4 regions of the Shewanella sp. SM20 genome follow, and region 1 is predicted to be linked to each of the others. Evidence: predicted binding sites of a transcription regulator. Region 1 holds the regulator's gene; each other region holds the start of a gene.

Region 1 (6,150 bases):
TATTGATGCCGAAGTGAATTTACGCACGACGCCCATTGCCGATGTGATGACCCGTAACTGCGTCACGATCACGGATAATGTATTGGCCGCCCAAGCGCTGCAAGTGATGGACTCAAAAAACATCAACGGATTAATTGTTATTGATAAAGACCGCCATCCTATCGGCGCTCTTAACATGCTAGACATGGTTAAAGCAGGAGTCATTTAATGCCACAGCAAGGATTTTACGGCCCAATCAGTGATGATGTGTGGCAACGCGCGCAAAAGATTAAACTGTTAATCTGTGACGTCGATGGGGTGTTTTCCGACGGCCGTATTTACTTGAGCAATAGCGGCGAAGAGCTCAAAGCCTTCCATACCCGTGACGGTTATGGCGTGCGCTCACTACTCACCAGCGGTTTCAACCTCGCCGTGATCACAGGACGTCAATCCAAAATCGTTGAAAACCGTATGACAGCCCTTGGTGTTACCCATATTTACCAAGGCGTAGATAATAAGTTCGAGCCCTATGAAGCATTGCTCGCACTTTATGGTGTCACCCCAGAAGAAGTGGCTTATATCGGTGATGATATTGTCGATCTCCCCGTGATGAATGTCGTCGGTTTAGCGGTCAGTGTTGCCGATGGTCATCCCTATGTGCGTCAGCACGCCCACTTTGTCACTACGCTCAATGGTGGCCACGGTGCACTGCGTGAACTCACAGATCTGTTACTCCTAAGTCAAAATAAATTCACTTCGGCCCATGGAATGAGTATATGAGTCGTGTGACACTCGCGATTATCGCTTTTTTTGGAACTGCACTAGCGCTTTACTGGCAGGTCCAGAACAAACACAGCGGTGATTCCGATAACAGAGTTAAAGATCAAAATACCCCAGATTTCATCGTTGAAGATCTGCGCAGTGCTGAGTTCAATGAGCAAGGACTAGTGAATAGCCGTGTGACGGCGAAACACATGGAACATTATGATTCAACGAATCAAACTTTCTTTACTCAACCTGTTTATCTTGTTTATCCAGACCAAGGTAAAGCACAATGGCAACTCAGGGCAGATCAGGGCAAGCTAAACAAGGAAACTGGCAAGGTTGTATTAGAAAATAATGTTATTATCGATGCCATTAGCCCAGAAGAACCGATTCAGACCTTGTCCACCAGTTATCTGGAACTCGATCTCAACACTATGATAATGACCTCTGACCGTACCATTTACGTCACAGGGAAAGATTTTAATATTCAAGGCCAAGGCCTTTATGCCGACCTCAACGCGCAAGAAGTGCAATTGACCAGTCAGGTAGTAGGAACATATGAAGCAAAATAACGTATTACTTGCCAGCCTAATGCTAATTATGAGCATGAGTGCTTTCGCGAAAGTCGGCGACTTAAAGCAAGAAGTCAAAATTAAAGCCGTGAGCCAAACTGCGGATATCAAAAACAACCAGATCATCTTCTTTGGTCCGGTGGAAGTGACCCAAGGCTCAATAAAAATCCAAGCAAATGAACTGCGTGCATTTTCTGCTGAAGGTGAAAATAGCAAAACTTTGGTCGCAACAGGCAACCCTGCTACGTATAGCCAAATATTAGACGATGGCCGTCCTGCATCGGCGAGCGCGAAAGAAATTCGTTACGATATGGCAAGCCGCACCTTAACACTGAAAGGTATGGCGTCATTAGATCAAGCGGGTAGCCAAGTTACAGGCAATTTAATCCGCTATAACATGATTCAACAGAAATTGATGGCCGAGAGTACTGGCAGTGGTGACGATCGCGTGATCACTATTATTCAGCCTGAAAACTATCAAGATGATGCTAAATCAGACGCTCCGGCGGATAAACCTGTAAAAAAGCAGGACTCTAAATGACCCAAATCACCTTAAGAGCACAAAATCTGGCGAAAAGTTACAAGAGTCGCCAAGTGGTTAAAGACGTCAGTCTGACGGTAAAAACCGGTCAAGTCGTTGGCCTACTCGGTCCGAACGGCGCGGGTAAAACCACGACCTTTTACATGGTTGTCGGGCTAGTGAAGAGCGATAAGGGACATATCTTTATCGACGATGATGATTTAACCGCAGATCCTATGCATCTGCGTGCCCGCAAAGGCATAGGTTACTTACCGCAGGAAGCCAGTATCTTTCGTAAGCTAACTGTTCATGACAACATCATGGCCGTACTGCAAACTCGTAAAGAACTTAAAAACGAAGAACGAGAAGAAGAACTAGAACATCTGCTCGAAGAGTTTCATATCACCCACATCCGTGACAGCCAAGGCATGTCATTGTCGGGTGGCGAACGTCGTCGCGTCGAAATTGCGCGAGCTTTAGCCGCTAATCCTAAGTTCATTTTGCTCGATGAACCGTTTGCCGGCGTCGATCCTATTTCGGTTATCGACATCAAGAAGATTATCGAACAACTCAAAAGTCGCGGCCTTGGCGTACTGATCACAGACCATAATGTCCGCGAGACATTAGATGTATGTGAACATGCTTATATTGTGAGTCACGGAAACCTGATTGCCGAAGGGACTCCAGCAGAGATCTTAGACAATCAGCAAGTTAGGGCTGTGTACTTAGGTGAACAATTCAGGCTATAGTTAATCGAGCGAAGCCAATGGAGGCAATTTATACCGCCATTGGGCTTCACTCAAGATAATAATAAGCGACCTCATCCAACAATAATAACGTAGGGATCAGCGGTAACATGAAAGCGTCACTCCAGCTCAAACTGGGTCAACAGTTAACCATGACGCCACAATTACAACAGGCCATACGTCTGTTGCAACTGTCGTCATTAGAACTGCAGCAAGAGATCCAGCAAGCATTAGATTCTAATCCCCTTCTCGAGCTGGAAGAGGATCAATTCGACGCCACTAAAACCCCTGTAAACCAAACGCTATCCGATACGGATTTCAGTGAATCTAGCACTCTGCCACCAGAAAAAGACAGCTCCACCATAGACACGGCAGAGTCGCTAACCAAAGAATCCATGCCCGATGAGCTCCCCATGGACACCACATGGGATGAAGTGTTTACCGCCTCCCCAAACTCAGGCCCCGGCGGCAGTCGTGAAGACGATATGCCCTTCCAAGGCGAGACCAGTGAAGGTTTGTACGAACACTTAGAATGGCAAAAAAACCTCACGCCGTTTTCTGAAACCGATTTAGCCATTGCCACCGCCATTATTGATGCAATCGACGATCAGGGCTATCTCACCCAAAGCACTGAAGAAATTCTCGAAGCCATGGGCAATCCTGAAGTTGAGCTTGACGAAGTCGAAGCCGTACTCAAGCGCATTCAGCATTTTGATCCCATAGGCGTTGCCGCCCGCGATTTAAGTGAATGCCTGCTGATCCAACTGTCGCATTTCGCCGCTGATACTCCCAACCTAGAAAACGCCCGTATGCTGATCAAAGATCATTTAGATCTGATCGCCGCCCGTGATTTTAGGTTGTTGATGCGTAAGACTAAATTAAAAGAAGATGAATTAAGGGATGGTATAGCACTCATCCAAACCCTCAATCCTCGCCCAGGTTTGTTGATCACGCCCAATAATGACGAATACGTTATCCCAGATGTGTCTGTGTCGAAGAAAAATGGCCGCTGGGTCGTTGAGCTTAATCCTGACTGCATGCCCAAAATCAATGTAAATCAACATTATGCTTCTATGGCACGCAGCACAAAAAACCAAGCCGATAGCCAATTTATTCGCGGCCATCTGCAAGAGGCTAAATGGTTTATTAAGAGTCTAGAAAGCCGTAACGACACTTTGCTTAAAGTTGCTAATTGCATAGTGCAATATCAGCAAGGTTTCTTTGAGTATGGTGAAGAAGCCATGAAGCCTATGGTGCTTAACGATATTGCTGAAGCGGTAGAAATGCATGAGTCCACCATCTCACGGGTCACAACTCAAAAATACATGCATACCCCTAAGGGACTTTTTGAACTAAAATACTTCTTCTCTAGCCACGTCGGGACTGACGATGGTGGTGAGTGCTCATCCACAGCAATCAGAGCCTTTATAAAGAAACTGGTGGCAGCGGAAAACCAGAAAAAACCATTAAGCGATAGTAAGATGGCACAACTTCTGGCAGAACAAGGGATCAACGTAGCCCGCAGAACCATTGCGAAGTACCGAGAGGCTATGCTTATTCCACCTTCTAATCAGCGTAAAAGTTTATAACCTACAGTGGATATCGGAGGACGTTTCTATGCAAATAAACCTAAGTGGACACCATGTCGAAATTACCGAATCGTTACGTGCATATGTAGAAGAAAAGTTTTCAAAACTTGAACGCCATTTCGAACAGATCAATAATGTGCACGTTGTGCTCAATGTTGAGAAAATGCAACAGATTGCTGAAGCGAGAATAAACCTCATAGGTGGTGAAGTTTTTGCAACTTCAGAGCATGCTGACATGTATGCCGCTATAGACGCCCTGATTGACAAGCTTGACCGTCAGGTTATTAAACACAAAGAGAAGTTAACAAAACACTAATAATGGAACTTTGTACCATACTGCGGCCGGAGTGCACTACCTGCGCCACTCCGGGCAGCAAGAAAAAGGTACTGGAACTCATCAGCGACTTAGTCGCTGCCCAGTACCCGACCCTCTCATCTCAAGAGATATTCGAAAGCCTAGTGGCGCGCGAAAAGATGGGGAGCACAGGTATAGGTAACGGCATCGCCATTCCACATGGTCGACTAGCCGATATAGATCAGCCCATTGCCATACTCATTAAGTGTGAAGAGCCGATAGCATTTGATGCTATCGATAAGCAACCTGTTGATATTTTATTTGCACTACTGGTGCCTGCAGACCAATGTCAGCAGCACTTAAGTACTTTGTCTTGCATGGCCGAAAAGCTGAGCGACAAGCAAATATTAAAGCAATTACGCAAGACGCATGATGAAACGGAACTCTATCAGGTAATCACTGGATGAAACTGGTCATAGTGTCGGGCCGCTCAGGCTCAGGCAAATCTGTCGCCCTTAGGGTACTCGAAGATCTCGGCTATTATTGTGTCGATAACCTTCCCTTGCCATTGATTGGCAGTTTGCTTGAGCAACTCAAAGGCAGTAACGATCTCGTCGCCATCAGTGTCGACGTGCGTAACATGCCTGAGCAGGATAAGGTCTTAGTGAAACAACTCGCTAGCCTACCTCCAGATACTGAGTTAACGAGCTTCTTCCTTAACTCCAGCGATAAAATTCTGCTCAAGCGTTACAGCGAAACCCGCCGTTTGCATCCTTTGTCGAAGAGCCGAGTCTCTTTGCAAGAAGCGATAAAGCTGGAGGGGAAACTGCTTGAGCCTATGTCAAAACTGGTCGATCACTACATAGATACGTCGAATTTGAATATCTATGATTTAAGCGACCAAGTCCGACAAATTCTCCTTGGTAGTGTCGATAAAGAACTCGTGATCAACTTCGAGTCCTTTGGCTTTAAGCACGGAATGCCCACCGAAGCCGACTTTATGTTCGATGTGCGCTTCCTGCCCAATCCCCACTGGGAGCTGGCGCTGCGGCCATTGACTGGCTTGGATGAACCCGTAGCTGAGTTCTTAAATCGCCAACCACTGGTCAATAAGTTCATCTGGCAAATCGAAAATTTACTGGAGACTTGGCTGCCGCACCTCGAGCGTAACAATCGCAGTTATTTAACTGTGGCCATTGGCTGCACAGGTGGACAGCACAGATCGGTTTACGTCGCAGAGCAATTGGCCAAACGCTTTAGTAACGGTAAACATAAAGTGTATGCCCGTCATCGAGAGCTCAATAATGCCAAAGCTTGAACGTCAGATAACCATCTGTAATAAGCTCGGTTTACATGCCCGTGCCGCCACTAAGTTGGTGGTACTGGCTTCCGAGTTTGATGCGACCATCACCTTAATCCAAGGCGATAAACAAGCATCGGCCGCCAGTGTACTTGGCTTACTGATGCTTGAAACTGGCATGGGTAAAACCATTAAGCTGATCGCCGAAGGCCCAGATGCAGAGCCGGCTCTCGATGCCATTTGTGCCTTAATCGACGCTAAGTTTGACGAAGCCTGTTAGTTTCACTTCACACTAAGCACTTCATAGTTAGATTCACTTCATGTCTAGTTTAAAAAACTTGCCATTCAGACATGGCAAAACATTTGTCGCTCAACGATACAAGC
Region 2 (6,150 bases), on a different contig from region 1:
GGTGAGATAATTTTTGGAACAAGGAACAAGTTCAGTGAAATTCAATCAACCTTCTAAAAATGCATTTTATATTCAAACTCTGAGTACTCAGTACCGACCTCTATTATGGCTGTTTGCTGCTGGGTTATTACTGCTTGGTTTACTCTGCGCCAGAGCAACCTATTTACAACCCGATCCGATACTACAGCTCGTTCTCGGCTGGGTAACACTGTTTCTATTGTTACCCGTGTTACCGACTGCGTTTGTTCAGCAACAGTGTTGGTTAGATGTCGAACGACAACAATTGTGGCTTGGCAAAGGCGTTATTAATGGCAAATCGCTTGGCTTATGGCGCTGGCGGTCCTATGCCTTTTCGGATATTCACTCCGTGCAACTCTATCTGCTGCAAACAACCCATTGGCACCAGTTCGAGCGTAATCGCCAAGCAGAAGATATCGTTGAGCATTATCTCGCTTATCTACAATTGCAGCAGCCTAAGGGCGCGCAACTAAAATTGGCTAACAGCACTGATAGAAAGGAATTACAACAAGCGTTGCAGCAATGTGCGCAGGCAATAGACTGTAAATTTCAGGATTTTAGTAACACCACTCAAAAATCACTTCCCAAAGGTAGTGAATTTAATTTCATGCGGGTACTGGTTCTGCTGGTTATATTTATTTTGTTGAATATTTTATATTTTTTGTTCGTTCTATAAATGCTCAGTCATCCAGCCTAAAAAGTTAGGCTGGATGTCCTCCACAACGATCACTCATCTTGCCCAGTGGTTTCCTGATAAGGAACAAACACTTTAAGAGATGCTGGCTGGACTTCAATAGTGAGATCCGCTGGCTCAAATACTTCACCATCAATCACATATTTACACTTAGGCTGGCTGCTGATAGTGACCTTTTTAGCATGGGCATGATGGACTTTACTTGCACTCGCTTGTTGATCTCGCACATTTTTATTGCCTTCTTTCATCCATCCTGCAATCGCTAATTCAGCGAGGCTAAGCAACTGCTCTTTGGGTTCATCGCCAGCATCCAACCAAGTAATGTCGAGCAACCCGTCGGTCATGTTTGGTTCGCCATCGCCCTGCGCCAACACGCTGGTAAACGGTGCGGCATTGGCAACGATTAGGCTATGGGTCGTCAATGTTGTGGGTTTTGCATCATCTAAGCTGAGCTGGATGGTTAAAGTGATATCGGCATTCACTGCGCGCCATAAGCCATCGAGGTAGGCAAACTGGCCGAGAGCATTTTTACGCTCACGGTTTGCGGATTCAATCATTTGTTGCTCAAACCCTATGCCTACAAGCAACAACACTAACGCCTCATTACAACGCGCGGTATCAATGGCTTGGCAATGCCCTTGAATAATATTATCCAGCGCCTGAGAGATAGGAATAAGCTTACTGCCTAAACCAAAGAGGGCATGACTGAGGGCATTAGTTGTGCCAAGAGGAATGATGCCTAAGACGATATCCGTATCGACGATTTGAGAGGCCACTTCAGTCACAGTACCATCGCCACCACAGGCGATAATGATATCAGCGCCTGCATTACGGGCTTGCTCGGCGAAGACATTTGCGGTTTCGTCTGCTGTTGTGAGTTTTAAAGTCAGGTCAAAATAGGCTTTGAGTTCATCTTGGATTTGCTCGCGGTATTCTTGCCATTTCCCGCCACCAGAAACTGGGTTGGCGATAATCCACGCCACTTTGTGGATGTTAATTTTCCCTTGACTGAGCATGCGATCTAGCGCGCGTAATTGCCATTTGTTTAAGCCAGCGGTTTTGCGGATTTGCTTTATCTGTTGCAGTACTTCGGCGAAGTGCTGTTGTTTATCTTTACAAACCAAATAAGCGGCGAGTACAAGCACTGAGCGGCCACGACCCATAGCACAGTGAATGAGTACCTGTTTATTGGCGCGCACTTGGCGGTGCAGCCAGTTAACGGCTTGATTGAGTTGGGCGCTGGTCGGTACGCTATGGTCGAGGATGGGAATATTTAAATACTCGATATGATCTTCAAATTGCGACCAATCTAAGCCATCAAATTCAGCGGTGACATCCAGAATGGCAGTGATCTTATTGGCTTTAATCGTTTCCAGATCTGCGGAAAAGAGTCTACAGCCGAGATACAGATGTTCATCAATCCTCTGCATGGGCGGTACTGAATCGTATTTTCTGGCCCAGTGATTATAGAGTCGACTGCCTAATAAAAAGGGAATAAAACCCCAACGAATATACCAAGGAATAGTGCCATCTTGGCGTTTTCTAAAAATACTGGCGAGATTAAACCAATAGGCTGAACCGACTAAAAACAGTGACAGACTTGTCCATGCACAAATGAAAGTGAGCAGGGGAGAAGTGTCTGTTACTGCAAAATAGGCTAACAATACTGCACCTGCAGTGTACAAATATTTGATGTGGATCTTCGTTAGCATGCAAGTCCTCCAATGCCATTGTTCTTGGTTAAAATCGTTGCACTTGAATGGATAGATGTCGAGATGAGAGATGCAGAAATGAGCGAGTCTAAACCAAAAGGGTGGCAGTAGACGAGTCTATTGCCACCCTAAAGTGAGGTTTGTTTAGCACTTAGTATCTTTAGCTTTAACACCTTCTTTGACTTCTTCACAGGCATCTTCGATGGCATTACCTGTATCAGTCATTACTTCATCGATTTTTTCGCCCGCGTCTTCGGCTTTGTTATCACTACAGGCCGTTAAACCTAGGGCGAGTAATAATGCGAATGCAGCACTTGTCATCAGGGTAAATGGTTTCATATCTATCTCCTTTTCTAAAAAAATTATAGTCGCGGTGATTTACCCTTAAGGGCATTGATCAGCAGAGAAATCACTAATAACACAATAAATATGAAGAAAATGATTTTCGCTATTCCCGCCGCTGCGCCAGCAATCCCAGCAAATCCTAACAACCCGGCAATCACGGCAACAACTAGAAATACTAATGTCCAACCTAGCATAATAACCTCCTGCCCTTGTATTAATCCTTCTCATGACCGTTTGTGTCACTTGTAAGGTAACGGCTAATGGCTCTTACTTGATTGCGATCTTAATGCCAACTTTAAAAATTTTAAGTAGTTAATTGATTTTAAATATAATTTAAATCATTTTATTTAAAATGGTGTGAGTGAATTAAAAGAGGGGTAGGCAATTTTTACCTAAGCTTCGGTAAGAGTTTCAGCCTAATACGTTGAATCAAAGACTGTGAGCTGATGTCGTCCATAAGTAAAGACAAATAAAAGCCGACACTGTGAGTTTGTGTCGGCTTGAAGATATTATGATCTTATAATACAAGATGATAGGAGCTAAATACGTTTAAAAACGATTTAATGGTTTCCAGCGCTGCAGGCTAACTGGAATGCTCGCGCCTTGGGATAACAGCAAGTTAATCCGGGATTGATACGCCGCGCCCACCATTAAATGTTTGGCTAAATCCACCGCATTACGGGCCTTATAGTCATCTAAATAACTGCCTTTCGCCCAAGCATTAAATGCACCTAGCGCTGGGCCTGCCCAAATTTGGTAATCCATTTCGCGGCCGACTTCACCTGTGTTTGACCAGCGGCTCGAAAGACCTAAATACCAGCGGAAAATCAATGCCATCTTACGTTTTGGGTTATCCAGCGCGCGCTCGATTTGCTTGGGATCGCGCTCGTTAAAGTGGGCGACTGTGCCAGCCCAAATGTCATCGAGTGATGAGCGGAACACTTGCTCTTCGAGCTTTTTACGCTCGTCCGCAGGGATGGCATCAATCGAGTCGTAACGGGTGTAGATTTCATAAAGCTTATTGGCGCGCATCGGGAACAGAGTGCCGCGCTTAACCACTTGTAATTTCACGCCCATTTCGAACATATCGGCGGCAGGCGCCATAGTCACATCGGCCATTTCTGTGGTGGCGAGTAACTTACGGGTGTGTTCGCTGGCGCCCGCTTCGACGCAAGCTTGGTTGATAGAACCTGTGACGATGAATGCCGCGCCCATGTTGAAGGTGGCTAATGCTGCATCGGGTGTACCGACGCCGCCGCCTGCGCCAACACGGATTGGCGTTTTATATTGATATTTAGCTTGGATTTCATCTTTTAGTGCCAAAATTGTCGGCAATAGCGTGACCAATGGACGATTGTCGGTATGGCCGCCAGAGTCGGCTTCGGCTGTTATGTCGTCCGCCATTGGCACAAGTTGCGCCATCGCCATTTGATCTTGGCTGATAAGGCCATCACTTACTAATTGCTGGAGGATTTTGGCAGGCGCCGGCTCCATAAACTTAGTCGCGACTTCGGTGCGGCTGATTTTGGCGATAACTTTGTTGCCAATGACGATGTCGCCATGTGCGTCGCGGCTCAAACCTGCGGCGCGGTAATAGACGATTTGCGGCGTTAAACCTAAAAATGCCGAGGCTTCGACCGTGCGCACTTTATGTTTTAAAAACAGCTCAACGCTGCCGCGCTCTAATGCGGGCTCGCTTGGGCTGTGAATTAAGTTAAAAGCGTAAGGGCCATTGGGCAGCGCTGCTTGAATGCGGGTAATGGCCGCTTCAACACGGGATGGAATTAACCCCGCCGCGCCAAATGAGCACAAAATGCCCGCTTGGCCAAGGGCGATAACCAGTTCTTCCGAGGCAATACCGTTTGCCATAGCGCCGGCGTAGTAAGCGTATTTGACACCGTGGACGCGGCGAAAATTACTGTCGCCTAAACTTTGGGTGCCAAGGGCAGGGGCAAAGGCGCTGACAGGGTGTGAGCCCAATGGCGCTTGGCTGTCACTGGTGGTCACTTCGGCCGTTTGCGCTATGCCTAAGCCTTTTTCACTGTGATTGACTAAGTAACAGGCTTGGCTTAAATCTTTGAGTTTTTTGCCTAATGAGTCGATATCAAAGCTCAGCGCTGCATCGTTGACTTGCCACGGCCAAGGGCTGAGTTTTTCGTTATTACTATTGAATTGATCTAGAGTATGGCTAGTCATCTTGGGTCTCGTTTTTAATGCTGCTGCGTTGCTATTACTTGAGTAAAAAGTTCGGGTGTAAAAAGCCAACGCAGCGGCAGGATTATTTTTAAGTGATTCAATAAATAGAATTTACCGCATTAAGCTTCTTCAATACAGATGGCGATATCTTTGACTTCATAAATCCGCAGGCCATCTTTACTCAAATTGGCATCGCCCATAATGATGCGTTTGCCATTGTCGTCTGTCACGCTGGTAATGTGCACATCCAGCGACATCTGCTTGTTTAATGGGTTAATTTGGCCGCGATACTTCCATTTGATATCCGACAATATCTGGCCAAATTTTGGACTCTTAAAGCCTGCGCCAAGGTCTTGGTCAATCGCATAGGTTTGCATCAGCTCGATAATCGCTTCAACCCCTAATGAGCCAGGCATTACCGGATCTTGATGGAAATGGAATTGGAAGAACCAATCACTCGGGTCAATGGTGCGCTCGGCGTATAAATAGCCAAGGCCCGCTTTACCGCCGGCTTTCACGATTTCGGCCTTGTCGATAAAGTTAAGCTGACCGCCCGCTAAACGGTAATGCGGCTGGCCTTGTGGGGCGTTAAAGCTGCGATGCTGTTTATCTAACAGATTGATTTGGCTATCGGCGGTTATACCATTTTGCACATGCCAAGGCTGAGTTATTTTGCCGTTGTCTATGCCGAGTTGGTTTTTCAGCGCATCGCCCTTGAAGTAACCAAACACCGCTTTACCTTGGTAGAAAGGCTCGCCATCGCAGCTTAGCTCGAAGCTAAAATTCTGGATAATGTTGCTACCTGCAATCACAGTCGATAATAGACGTGAGTCGTTCACTATGGTTTTGCCGCGTAAATCCACATGGCGCAGCAACTTACCGCTACCGTCTAAGTTACGGAAAAACAGCTCTTGGCCGGGGAAGCCCAAGGTGGTACCCATATAGCCTGAGATAAAGCCGTTTGGCTGCAGTGATATTTCCATCAGCACAGAATAGGGCATCACAGCATGATGGCTGTTTTTAGCGTAATACCAAGCGTTTGCGGGCACTTCGTATTCAGCGATACACGATGATGGCTTTTTCAGCTCGCCGCGTTTGCCGTCAATCGCAATGACACGAGTCGTGAGCTGCAAATCACCGCAGGGCGTACGCGGTGGAATTAGGCCGCGATAGATGCTGAAATCG
Region 3 (6,150 bases), on a different contig from region 1:
CCTTGCGGCGGAGGCATAATCGCTTCCCAATTCATGTTGATGATCCGCTCAACAGAACTGACCAAGAAGCCTTGAACACTGCGGTTATATTCAGAAATAATGATGAAACAGTTTTCAGTGCTCGCTAAAGGTTTTCCCCCTGTTGCCGCACTCAAATCAATCACTGAAATGGTTGTTCCACGAATATGAGCAACCCCCTTCACATAAGGATTAAGTTTAGGCAAAGTGGTCAGTGGTGGACACTGCAGTACTTCTTTCACCTTAAACACGTTAATCCCAAACCGTTGACGACCGTTTAATTTAAAAAGCAGCAATTCTAAACGGTTTTGTCCAACGAGCTGGGTTCGTTTGTTGACTGAATCAAGAATACTCGACATAACTCTGCCTTGTTGTTCTGTTTATGTTCGGCCCTATAACTCAGTTGAGTATAGGCATATTAATTGCTTACGTCTTATCTATCGATAAACATAGTCGAAACTGAGTCAATCTTCTGACAGTGATGCAAATTATTACAGTGGTCAGCTTCGAACTTAATAAAAGTATAGGTGCATTCTGGCGTTACAAGCTAGTCTCTTCATTATGAAAGTAAATTTAGTCTGTTTTTTTAGTCTTTTCACCCTCTTCATGCCCGCTTTAGCGAGTGCAGAGCCTATTGTCCCCACCGTATCGGCAATCTCAGAATTAGCTAAAGCGCTTATTTCAGAAAAAATATCCGTTCCAGAAAATGCCAAAGTAAATATTTCGCCACAGATGGTTGACGCAAGAATGCTGCCGTCACAATGTTCGTCTCCAATGAAAGTTGAACTGGCTAGCGATAGGGAAATTAGCCGTAATAACACCTTAAAAGTCAGCTGTGATACGCAAGACTTAGCTTACCCTTGGCAAATCTATATCTCGGTTCGGGTGGATATCTTATTCCCCGTTGTTGTCTCAACCGAAATCTTAGCACCAGGCGAACTCATCTCTCCTAGTCAAGTAGAAGTCCGTTACATTGAACAAAATAGCTTGAGAGGTGCCGAATTCGATGATCCGAGTAAATTGGCTGGCGTGCGAGTAAAACGACGAGTAGCAAAAGATAATCCCATATTAAGCAACAACTTATGCTTCGTTTGTAAAAATGATTCGATCTCTATCTACGTTCGTTCTGGCTCATTCGAGCTCAAAACAGCGGGCGAAGCCCTACAAGATGGCAATAAAGGTGATCGGATCAGAGTCAAAAATAGCAGTTCAAACAAAGAACTAGATGCTATAGTCACAGGCATTGGCGAAGTTGAAGTAAGAATGTAAAATAATCTAAAGCTTTTTTGTAAGCTGCCGATACCCCAGTTAAGAAATCCCGTACACACGACGCTGGAGCCTAAAATGGCAATTGATATTAGCAAACTCAACACTGCAACGACTGCGCAAGTTCGTTCAGGCGCAACGAAAACGAGCAGCGATCAATCTGCTCAAGTTGCTACAAAATCGACAACACCACAGAGAAGCGATTCAGTGGTCATTACGGCCCAGGCACAACAACTTCAAGGAGCTCAGACTAAAATGGCTAGCCTTCCTGAAGTTGATCAAAAGAAAGTAGCCGAAATCAAACAAGCTATTGCCGAAGGTCGCTATAAAATTGACCCTGAAAAGTTGGCTGCCAATATTGCAAGTTTTGAAGCCGAACTTAATGACTTAAATAAAGAGTAACTATGACTGAAATAGCTAAACTGGTAGATCTACAACACGCCCATTTGGCTGTTCTTAAGCAAATCATACTCAAGGAAAAAGGCGCTTTGGTTGACCAAAACGCCGATTTACTGCTTTCCCTTGCTAACGAAAAATCGCAATGTCTGAAAGAACTAAAGACTAATGATGATATTCTGGCAAAACACAGTGATAAATCGCTACTCACTCAGCAAGTCGAACTCGTGCATAAAATGGCCGAGATCAAAGACGCATTGACTGAATGCAAAGAATTAAACGAACAAAATGCCAGTTTAATTGAGATGAATTTAGCGAGTTTAAATCGCTTTGCTCAAGCTTTACAAGCCAGCAGAAACGCCTCCAGCCTCACCTATAACGATAAAGGCAAGACCTCGACTATCTCAAGTTTAGGCAATGATTTAAAGGCCTAACAAGCGCATCACTCCCACTTAGCATTCCCTTTTCTAAGCTCTGATTAGATATTAATGTCTTGTACAAAAAGAAAAGCCGCGTAAATACGCGGCTCAATACATGCTGTTGAACATACATTCAATAACGCTAGAAATACGTCACTTCCTTCACTCGTTGTGGACGGTTCTGTTGTTGATAAAGCGCCCAAACCTGTGAAAAATCAAGTTCTAACTCAGTGACATAATGCTCGCCTGCTGGATAACTCTTAACGACTCGTGCGCCGCGGATCACACCAGAAACTGACGCTTTGACATTATCGTCCGTCAACATCCAATCACTGACACTGCTGTTTGCCGTTATTTTCTGCCCATAAACTTGTTCTGCTAATTCACGATAAGCCACAATTTTTGATGCCTGCATAGCCATCAACACTCTTTGTGATTGCTCTTTAGCCGGTTGAGTCGCTAACGGCGCATATCCTATAGCCGTTAACTTAGGAAAACTCGGCGGCGGCACATCTTCCCATTGCACATATCTATCTTTAGCAGCGCAGCCAGTTAGCATTAGCGCCACAATAACAAAAAGGTAGCGTTTCATTTTCCATCTCCTAAAACACGTACTTCATTCATACCTGGACTCGCCTGACGATATAAGATGCCATTTTGTGAGACAATTTGCTCCGAAGGCTGCATGTAGTTTGCCAACTCTTTTTGAGTCACAAAAGTTTGAGATGCCGATACCACGCGATTGTTACTAATGTTCACAATCCGAGTATTGATCGCCATACCATTGGTTACTACGCTCATAGTCGAAACGACAAGATGCTCAACAGGAAGATCTTTCGACAATTTTTGCCAATCTCGCGTCAAAATAAAATCCCCGTCAGATGTGACTCTCAAGCCATCAGCTAAGTTTAAATCCACCACATTAAACTGAAAGCTATGGAGCGACGTCATTAATCCTTGCTGTAACTGTTGCGCTAACGCATTAGTGCCATTCAAATCGCCCACTAATACTGGTGTTGCAACTACGATAGGTTGATCAGAACGCAAAGCATCATTTTGCTTAACGAGCTCAGTCACTATTCGCTGTGCTAAATGGTTAATCACTGCCGTTGGCGGCAACCCATTGCCATCCACTAAACTCGGTTTGGGCGGCGTAACCGGTTTAGCTACACATCCACCTAACATTATCAATGTTAAGGGAATAATCACACGCTTTAGCATTGGATTTACCTCATCTATGGGTGCATTGGCAGTCAAGTGACTCACTTTCTAAGCTTCAAATTTTTAATGAGTAACAAAAACCAGCAATCTTTGGACCAATATTAACCTCAGTCCGACAATATTCTTCTATTACGCAGTATATCGACTGTAACGCTGGAAACTTTATCAAAAGTTCTCATACTCAGGCACGAAATTTGCTTTATTGACATATTAGATTAAGAGTCAGAAAACTGGCTCGATTGGTAATATCGCCATTAGCTTAGCGATAAGGATTGAATTGATGCACATACCAGGTTCAGCTTCGCTCATCATTTTGAGCCTTTTACTACTTTCTTTGCCCACCAGAGCCGAATGGATAGAAGCCAGCGGAGAAGCAACTATTATCAATGGTAATACAGCTCAAGCAAGGGAAGAAGCAATTAATCAAGCTGTTAGCTATGCGACTTTAAGCACAGGTATTCAAATATCCAGCGAGCAACAAACCTCTAATGGTAACCTCACACAAAATAACTTTGCGATAAATCGTAACGCCCAAGCCATAAACATCCAACTCGTAAGCGAGCAAATTCAGGGAAATAAAATATATGTATCCCTACGCCTCGATCTAAATGATGATCCAACACAACAGTGTCCTAATGGCCAATTAAAGGCCGCTATTTTAATACCTCAAACACAAATAAAAGATCGTTCTCAGCTTAGATATGGACAACTTTCAGGCTTTGAAGAGGTCATTTCAGAGGCGTTAGGGAACACTATAGAAGATTACTCTTCAACTGGCTTTAGTCACATCCATGCTAACGAGCGACTCGATATTGAACAAGACCTAGTGGATATTCGCGGTTATCGACTCCCAAGCTGGCTCAGTGAAATTACCGACAGCCAATATATTCTTCAACCGCAGATCATTGATATATCGATAGAGCCTGTACAACCCACCTTCTTAGGATTTTGGGATGAAGCTCCGCTAAGGCAATTTCAATTCAAACTCAGCCTCTATCATGGGATCAGTGGCGAAGAGGTCTGGAGCAAAAGCTACAGCACATCGGCCCCATGGGAATTTGAAGAACAGGCTATCATTGCTCCCAACAGTAATAGATTCTGGCGTTCCTCCTATGGAAAAAGTATTACTCAATTAATATTGCAAGCTACCCGAGATTTAGACAGCACACTTAATTGCAGGCCATTACTTGGCCAAGTCGTTAGCCGACAAGCAGACAGGATTATATTAAATCTAGGCCGCAAACATGGCATTCGTGTCGGTGATAAATTCCAAGTAGTATTACAACAAAACTTACCCGATAGACTCAATGAAATGCGCGCCGTCGCGACCAAAAGTCGTGCAACGGTAAAAATTGAGCAAGTAAGCGAAGAAAGTGCCACCGCAGTACTTGTAGACCAAAATGCCGCCTACAATGTACAGATAAACGACATAGCGCTTAAGATTTAAGCAACTAAATCATAAGCCTTTTAATCAAAGATAAAACCAGTATAATCACTGTCGTCTCTTCATAGCTCAACAGGATAGAGCAGCCGCCTCCTAAGCGGCCGATCGGGGTTCGAGTCCCTGTGGAGAGACCAGATAGTGACCTTGGTGATATCAAACTCCCAGAAATCTTCCGGAGAAACGGAATGACTCAGCTATTTGCGTCTAATCTCAATATTATCGTCAAGCGTTGGCCTATCGTAGCAGCTGCAATAAAATCAAGTCCATTTGATCACCTTAAAGCTCACTTAGTTATTGGAAGTAATCAAACAATCAGTGTTAATGGTATTCAATTAAGCAGCCGACACGATCGTATTGCAGAAGCCAAACTGTATATCAATACCCTTCCAAAAGATGTAAATAGTGTGACAGTTTATGGTGTGGGTATGGGAGATGTTCCAACACTATTAATTGAAAAAAACTCGATTAATACGATTAAAGTCTGCTTGCTTAATACATCACTATTCTCATTATTGATCACCTATACAGATCAATCAGAATGGCTTAGTCATCCCAAAGTTCAACTACTCGAGCCCCAAAAACAAAATCGCCTTGATCCGGTCTATATTGCCATCACCCCAGACTTAAGTTTAGTCTCAAATGAAAATGCCAGTTTACGTGATTTGCTGGTTTACGAAAATAATATAGAATTTGTGAATAGCAAACATAAATTAGATGACCCTGTAATTAAAGCAAGATTCTCAGAGAATCTCTCTTTTCTCAAATTAGATCCTGATGCCGCAATGTTAAAATTAATACACAAGCAGCACACAGCTTTTGTCATAGGATCTGGCCCTACACTCGAGGAACATTACGGTTATCTAAAATCACAGCGTGAGCGGCCTAGCAATGATAGGCCATTGCTGATAGCAGTAGATACATCGTTCAAAGCATTAATGGGACAAGGTATTATTCCTGATATTCTCGTTAGTATCGAGCATAATATTACACAAGAGCATCTACCAGAAAGTATTCCTGAAACAGTAACGCTAGTCTATTTCCCTAGAATACCCGCGAAAGTAATTGGTTCTTGGCCTGGTCCTCGTTTTAATGCGTATTCAAAAGGGAAAATTTACGATCAGCTTCATAAAACATATCCAAAATTACGTTTATTTACTAATGGCAGCGTGATTCATCCAGCCATAGATCTTGCAGTACACTTAAATATCTGGGAAATTACATTATTCGGATGTGATTTTAGCTATCCAAATAATAAAACCCATGCTTTTTGGAAGGATGGTGAAATTGGCCCTAAGGCGGGGAATGCAAAACACTGGATAATCAATGGTAGAGGCGAGCGAGTTTCAACTGATCTTAACTTTAGAGCCTACCTTAGAAACTTGGAAC
Region 4 (6,150 bases), on a different contig from region 1:
TCTTGCCTCAGTGATGCCGCCATTGCTGGTGTGACTAATTTACGTGTGTATCATCACGATGCCATGGAAGTATTAGAACATGCGATTGCTGACGGTTCATTAGCCCGAGTGCAATTGTTCTTCCCAGATCCTTGGCATAAAAAACGTCACCATAAACGCCGCATCGTACAAGCTGAATTTGCCGAACTTATTCGTCGCAAGCTAAAAATTGGCGGTGTGTTCCATATGGCCACTGACTGGGAAGAGTACAGCGAGCATATGTTAGAGGTGATGCAAGCCGCTCCGGGTTATCAAAACCAGTCGGCCGACGGCAGTGTTGTGCCGCGTCCTGATCATCGTCCATTGACAAAGTTTGAAGCCCGCGGCCATAGACTGGGTCACGGTGTATGGGATCTGATGTTTGAGCGTATCGCTTAATCACGAACTCAATTTTAGCTAATTTTAAACACAAAAGGGAAAATCACTATGGCAACTAATCGTAGCCGTCGTTTACGTAAGAAAATGCGCGTTGATGAATTCCAAGAGTTAGGTTTCGATATGGCTTGGACTTTTGATGCATCAGTATCTGAAGCCGATATCGATGCAACTGTAGATAAATTCATCGATGAAGTGATCGAAACCCGTAAATTAGGTTTCCATGGCGGCGGCCACATCGAATGGGAAGGCATTATCGCCACTCAAACGATTGGGAAATGTACCGAAGAAGATATTGCTGCAGTTAAGGCATTCTGGGCGACCCAAAAAGTGTCTCAGGTTGAAGTTAGCGAACTGTACGACATTTGGTGGGGTTAATGCCCGAGTTGGCATTACTTGAGGAAGTGGTCGAGAAAGTTCGACCCTTGCTCGGCCAAGGAAAGGTTGCAAATTATATCCCCGCACTGGCCAGCGTTGATGCTGGAAAATTAGGCATTGCCGTCACGACTGTTGACGGTGAAACTTTAGGTGCGGGCGATTACCTTGAGCCGTTTTCGATTCAAAGTATCTCCAAAGTTTTCAGCTTAACCTTAGCGTTAACTTTGTATGAAGAAGCCGAAATCTGGAGCCGTGTTGGCAAAGAACCTTCGGGCCATTCATTCAACTCTTTAGTACAAGTCGAGTTAGAACGTGGCAAGCCGCGTAATCCCTTTATCAATGCTGGCGCGTTAGTGATTGCTGACTTATTGCAGAGTCGTTTAGGTGCTCCTAAACACAGAATGCTTGAGTTAGTCAGGCAACTAAGCCAAAACGATAAAGTGTGTTTCGATAAACAAGTAGCAGATTCAGAATATCAGCATAGTGCGCGCAATGCGGCTATCGCTTATTTGATGAAGTCGTTTGGTAATTTTCAAGGCGATGTTGATACTGTGCTGCGCACCTATTTTCATTATTGCGCCTTGAAGATGAATTGTGCTGACTTGTCTAAGGCCATGTTGTATTTGGCTAATCGCGGTAAAAGTATCACAGGGTCTGAGCTTATCTCTCAAGTGCAAACTCGACAACTTAACGCTCTGTTGGCAACCTCTGGCTTATACGATGGTGCGGGTGAGTTTGCTTATCGTGTTGGTATGCCAGGTAAAAGTGGCGTCGGTGGTGGTATTATTGCCGTGATCCCTGGAGAACTGTCGATTTGTGTATGGTCGCCAGAACTCGATAATAATGGCAACTCACTTGCGGGCACTGCGATGCTTGAGCATCTCAGTCAGCGTCTCGGTCGTTCTATTTTCTAGTCTTATCTCTCGTTTTTTATTAGCACTATCAGACTAAATGTTAGCGAATTTCGCTAATGACCTTTTAGTGCTAACTTTAAAAATCCAACATAATCATATTGTTATAAAGTTGGCGCATCTCCTGCTATAAGCTATTCAGTAGTTTAGGTTTATCGAATTATTCAGATTAAAGGACGAACAAAAATGAAATTAAATAAGTTATTAACTGGATTTGCATTATCTGGCGTGATTTTAGGAACATCTAGCGTACAGCTGGCGCAAGCACAAACAGAGCCAAAAATAGATGAACGCTGTGAAGTCGCCTTAAATTATGACGTTATGGTTGAGCCTAAAAAATTAGTCATGAGCGAGAAGGGCACAGAAAAGTATCGTATCGAAGTTGACAAGTTATTTGTGGAAGGTAAGCAAGTTAACTTAACCGACAAGCAGAAAAAATTGGTTACTCAATATGCCGATGAAGTTTCGACTCAAGTGCCAGAAGTGATTGAACTGGTGAATGAGGCAGTATCTCTTGCTTCCAAAGCGGTTGGTATGGCCTTAACACCTTTAATGGGTGATGCCGCTGGTGCAAAATTTGATGAAATGATGGCTGGCGTTCAAAAACGGGTTGATTCAGTGGCTTATAAGAATGGTGATAGCTTCTATTTAGGGGCGACTGAAGACTCGATGCAAAGTACATTTAACGATGAATTCGAGCAGGAAATGGAACAAATTGTCCAGAATTCAATTGGCGCAATTATGATGAACTTAGGTGGCCAAATCATGTCTGGTGGCGGTGAGAATTTTGAAGCCAAGATGGATACCTTCTCCAAAAAAATGGACAATTTAGGCCAAGATATTGAGCAACAAGTTGAGAGCCAATCTAAGGGATTAGAAGCTAAGGCTGACCGTTTGTGCGACCGATTTGAAAATTTGTTAGTGCTTGAAAATCAATTGCGCCAAGAAGTGCCAGAACTAGCACCTTATGTGTTGACACAAAACTCAACCAAGGAACTGCGTGAATAGTTCTTGTAAATAGTTCTTGCGAATCGCCCTTAGTTTTAACTGCAATAACTTCTATCTCCTTGTGCATGAGTCAAACTTGAATGCTACGCCCCTAGTCAATTTATCGACTAGGGGCTTTTTTATTGGCTACGGTTTAATCGTGGCGACAACCCTTATGGCTAAGTTGATGTGGCTTAATAGGCTAGGCTTGCAGCGATTTAGTTCGGAATGTTACAGTCTAGAGACGAATATTTGGTATACTCTTAAAATATAATTAAAAGCTGGCATATCAGTCAGATATAACCCCCTACTTTAGTGGACTTTTTCGGTCTAAATCTCTGCGTTATATCATTTTGATGCGAGATATCAATGCTATGGTTATTTTTAAGCGATGATTACGCTAACCATAGTTGTTCACCGAAAGTTAATATCATTGTCGTAAACAGCTTAAGGCGACTTCCATGTTAGAACTGTTAGAACCTATTGCGATTTTTACTCATGTGGCCAGAGCAGGTAGTTTTAGTGCCGCCGCAAGAAGGCTTGGGATCTCTAAGTCTAAGGTCAGTACACAAGTCGCCGATCTTGAACATAGACTTGGTGTTCAATTAATTCAACGTACCACCCGCAGCTTAAGTCTGACTGAAGCAGGGCATTTGCTGTATCTGCAAGGTGAAGAACTGCTGCGTGACGCTGAACAAGCGATAGCCAGCGTGCATAACTTAAATGATGCGACCCGCGGCGTGCTCAAGGTGGGTATTTCCCAATCCTTTGGGGTGATGCATATCATTCCTGCGTTGCCATCTTTTATGGCAAAACACCCTGAGCTTGAGCTACAAGTGAGCTTACTGGACCATAAAGTGGATGTCGTGAGCGAAGGCTTAGACTTACTGTTAACTATGTCTGAGCAATTACCGCTTGGCATGGTTGCTAGACCTCTGATGAAGTGCCAATTCCTGTTAGTTGCTTCGCCTGGCTATATTGCTCAACATGGCGAGCCAACTCGACCTGAGCAGCTAGTTGACCACAACTGTTTGGTCTATCAAGGTGAGTGGCACGAGCACAGCATGTGGCAATTTAAGAAGGGTGATGACTACTGTGAAATTGGCGTATCGGGTAATTTCAGGGTGGATAATGCGCCTGCATTAAAATCTGCTGCAATCAGTGGTCTTGGAGTTGTGTATCTTGCGAGTTATCTGATGGAAGATGAAATTGCTAAAGGGACATTAGTGCCTTTACTGAAGGATTGGCAATTGACCCACCATCTGCCATTGCAGGCGGTTTATCCCCGTCGTAAGCACTTAGCACCTAAGGTTAGTTCTTTTATCGAATTCATCAAAGATCACATAGGAACGCCACCGTATTGGGATGCTCCCTATGTCGAATTATTCAGTAAACGTCAGTAAAATAGGAAACATTGTTCTCAAAAGCAGTCTTATGTGGTTTTAAATTGGGCAGGTACTTTTCTGGTCATTTAAAATCAATGCTTTAGGTTGAGTTAATGAGTACATTTGTTGATGGTTTTTTAGGGGTTACTAAAGCACTTTTTTATAACATCCTTGAACTCTGTTCTTAATTGAATACAATGGTAACAGTTGATTCGGAATGATCTGAGTCCTATACGTTTATTGGAAATGACCCCTTTCAATTTTTGTATACAGGTCGGCGTTAATGCAGTTTTGGATCACAGCCAACAGAAGTTTGAGAACTAAAACAATGTTGGCTCTTTAAACCATCATCCTAGTTTTTGGTTTACCTCAGCCTTATCGCTGAGGTAATTTTTTATTGATGGTTTGTAGCCTTGAGCACAAGTTTTGTCTCCCTGTACCCTAAAGTCGCAACTGTGTGTTAAATGATGTGAAGGCGAGTGCTAAAGCATATATTAATGCAACAAATATAGTGACCCACAGTGAGAAGGGTTCTGTTATCTAACGGGATAATGGTACCAATAAAAAAGCCACTTTCGAGTGGCTTTTTTATTGGGCGCAGCTTAAGACTTTCACTTATGTCGCTTTAGTCGTGAAGCAAGTTAACAGTGCTTCACGGCTAAGCATTAAGGCATTAGGCCTGCTTCTTACTGGCTATCCAGAGATCGACTTGTTGCTCTAACACATCCAGTGGTAATGCGCCGTTAGCAAGTACTAGCGTATGGAAGTCGCGGATATCAAATTGACTGCCAAGCTGTTGCTCTGCTTTATGTCTTATCTCTAGTAGTTTAATCATACCTACTTTATAAGCTGTCGCTTGCGATGGCATAACGATATGGCGTTCAACCATTTTCACCGCATCTGATTTAGCATTTGGCGTATTGTCCACGTAATAGGTTATGCCTTGCTCGCGGGTCCATTTTTTTGTGTGGATGCCAGTATCAACGACTAAGCGACAGGCACGCCACAACTCCATTGCTAGGCGACCAAAGTCAGAGTAAGGATCGGCGTAGAGTCCCATTTCTTTTGGGAAAGATTCGCTATATAAACCCCAGCCTTCAATATACGCGGTATAGCCACCAAACTTACGGAACTTAGGAATATTTTGCAGTTCTTGGGAAATGGCGATCTGCATATGGTGACCTGGAATACCTTCGTGGTAGGCCAGCGCCTCCATTTGGTATTTTGGCATGGCTTTCATGTCATATAGGTTTGCATAGTAGCTACCTGGACGAGAACCATCCGGTGCTGGTTGTTCATAGAAGGCTTTACCAGCAGATTTTTCTCTAAAGGCTTCAACCTGCTTCACTACCATGGCGGCCTTAGGTTTTACTTTGAACACTTCATCCAAGCGCGACTTCATATTGTCGATGAACTTAGTCGCCTCAGCTAAATAGGCGGCTTTGCCTTCGGCGGTATTGGGGTAGTAGAACTGGGGATCATCACGCATAAAGCTAAAGAATTGCTGCAAATCGCCTTTAAAATTGACCTTCTTCATGATGGCACGCATTTCATTGTGAATACGTTCCACCTCAGAAAGTCCTAAGTCATGGATTTGATCGGCGCTCATGTTTGTCGTGGTCGTTCGTGCCAAGGCATTATTGTAATAGGCGGGGCCGTTAGGGAGTTTCCACGCACCATCGCGGTCATCAGCTTTGGCTGCTAAGGTTTTTATGTAACTGATGAGCTTGTTATAGGCGGGTTCAACTTGAGTAATGAGTGCTTGCTCAGCCTGTTTAAGCAGTGCTTGCTTCTCTGTCTCTTGAATCGCTAATGGGTTCACTTTACGGCGAAAATCTGCGAGTAGCGCGCTGTCGTCGCCCTTATCAAAAGGCGCACCTTTGATGATGTTTTGGCTGTCTGAAATCACATAAGCGAATACGAACTTAGGCGCGATAATGCCTTTATCTGCGCGAATGGCTAATACTGTCTGTAATTGACTTAAGCGTTTGGGAACGCCATTCAAGCGACTGATATAGGCCTTGGCATCGCTGACATCTGTGATTTGATGTTGGTTAATTAAGAAGGAGGCGATC

The links. Region 1 encodes sigma-54, which starts transcription at its own class of promoters, with help from an activator protein. Its sites were predicted from a motif close to GTTGGCACGNNNNTNGNNT; they were not measured.
Region 2: L5M18_RS09765 (DUF1328 family protein) is a predicted target of sigma-54. The motif match lies at 3,045-3,063, and genes of this name have one in related genera.
Region 3: L5M18_RS04705 (flagellar assembly protein FlgT) is a predicted target of sigma-54. The motif match lies at 3,502-3,520, and genes of this name have one in related genera.
Region 4: L5M18_RS12490 (YggN family protein) is a predicted target of sigma-54. The motif match lies at 1,815-1,833, and genes of this name have one in related genera.

The regions. Positions count from the first base shown of each region.
Region 1 covers NZ_JAKKRK010000031.1:48,319-54,468, forward strand. Annotated here, with positions in the region: gene L5M18_RS14035 (KpsF/GutQ family sugar-phosphate isomerase) at 1-208, shown strand, start outside; gene kdsC (3-deoxy-manno-octulosonate-8-phosphatase KdsC) at 208-759, shown strand; gene lptC (LPS export ABC transporter periplasmic protein LptC) at 756-1,316, shown strand; gene lptA (lipopolysaccharide transport periplasmic protein LptA) at 1,303-1,857, shown strand; gene lptB (LPS export ABC transporter ATP-binding protein) at 1,854-2,585, shown strand; gene L5M18_RS14060 (RNA polymerase factor sigma-54) at 2,693-4,171, shown strand; gene hpf (ribosome hibernation promoting factor) at 4,200-4,487, shown strand; gene ptsN (PTS IIA-like nitrogen regulatory protein PtsN) at 4,490-4,933, shown strand; gene rapZ (RNase adapter RapZ) at 4,930-5,784, shown strand; gene L5M18_RS14080 (HPr family phosphocarrier protein) at 5,771-6,046, shown strand.
Region 2 covers NZ_JAKKRK010000019.1:26,596-32,745, reverse strand. Annotated here, with positions in the region: gene L5M18_RS09780 (hypothetical protein) at 35-694, shown strand; gene L5M18_RS09775 (diacylglycerol kinase family protein) at 745-2,424, opposite strand; gene L5M18_RS09770 (hypothetical protein) at 2,569-2,763, opposite strand; gene L5M18_RS09765 (DUF1328 family protein) at 2,787-2,963, opposite strand; gene pfaD (eicosapentaenoate synthase subunit PfaD) at 3,319-4,965, opposite strand; gene L5M18_RS09755 (beta-ketoacyl synthase N-terminal-like domain-containing protein) at 5,085-6,150, opposite strand, start outside.
Region 3 covers NZ_JAKKRK010000007.1:17,539-23,688, forward strand. Annotated here, with positions in the region: gene L5M18_RS04675 (chemotaxis protein CheV) at 1-377, opposite strand, end outside; gene flgA (flagellar basal body P-ring formation chaperone FlgA) at 580-1,287, shown strand; gene flgM (flagellar biosynthesis anti-sigma factor FlgM) at 1,363-1,686, shown strand; gene L5M18_RS04690 (flagella synthesis protein FlgN) at 1,689-2,114, shown strand; gene L5M18_RS04695 (LPP20 family lipoprotein) at 2,242-2,691, opposite strand; gene L5M18_RS04700 (FlgO family outer membrane protein) at 2,688-3,320, opposite strand; gene L5M18_RS04705 (flagellar assembly protein FlgT) at 3,601-4,767, shown strand; tRNA gene L5M18_RS04710 (tRNA-Arg) at 4,823-4,898, shown strand; gene L5M18_RS04715 (motility associated factor glycosyltransferase family protein) at 4,950-6,150, shown strand, end outside.
Region 4 covers NZ_JAKKRK010000026.1:57,913-64,062, forward strand. Annotated here, with positions in the region: gene trmB (tRNA (guanosine(46)-N7)-methyltransferase TrmB) at 1-417, shown strand, start outside; gene L5M18_RS12480 (YggL family protein) at 466-792, shown strand; gene glsB (glutaminase B) at 792-1,706, shown strand; gene L5M18_RS12490 (YggN family protein) at 1,890-2,711, shown strand; gene L5M18_RS12495 (LysR family transcriptional regulator) at 3,152-4,093, shown strand; gene L5M18_RS12500 (DUF885 domain-containing protein) at 4,749-6,150, opposite strand, start outside.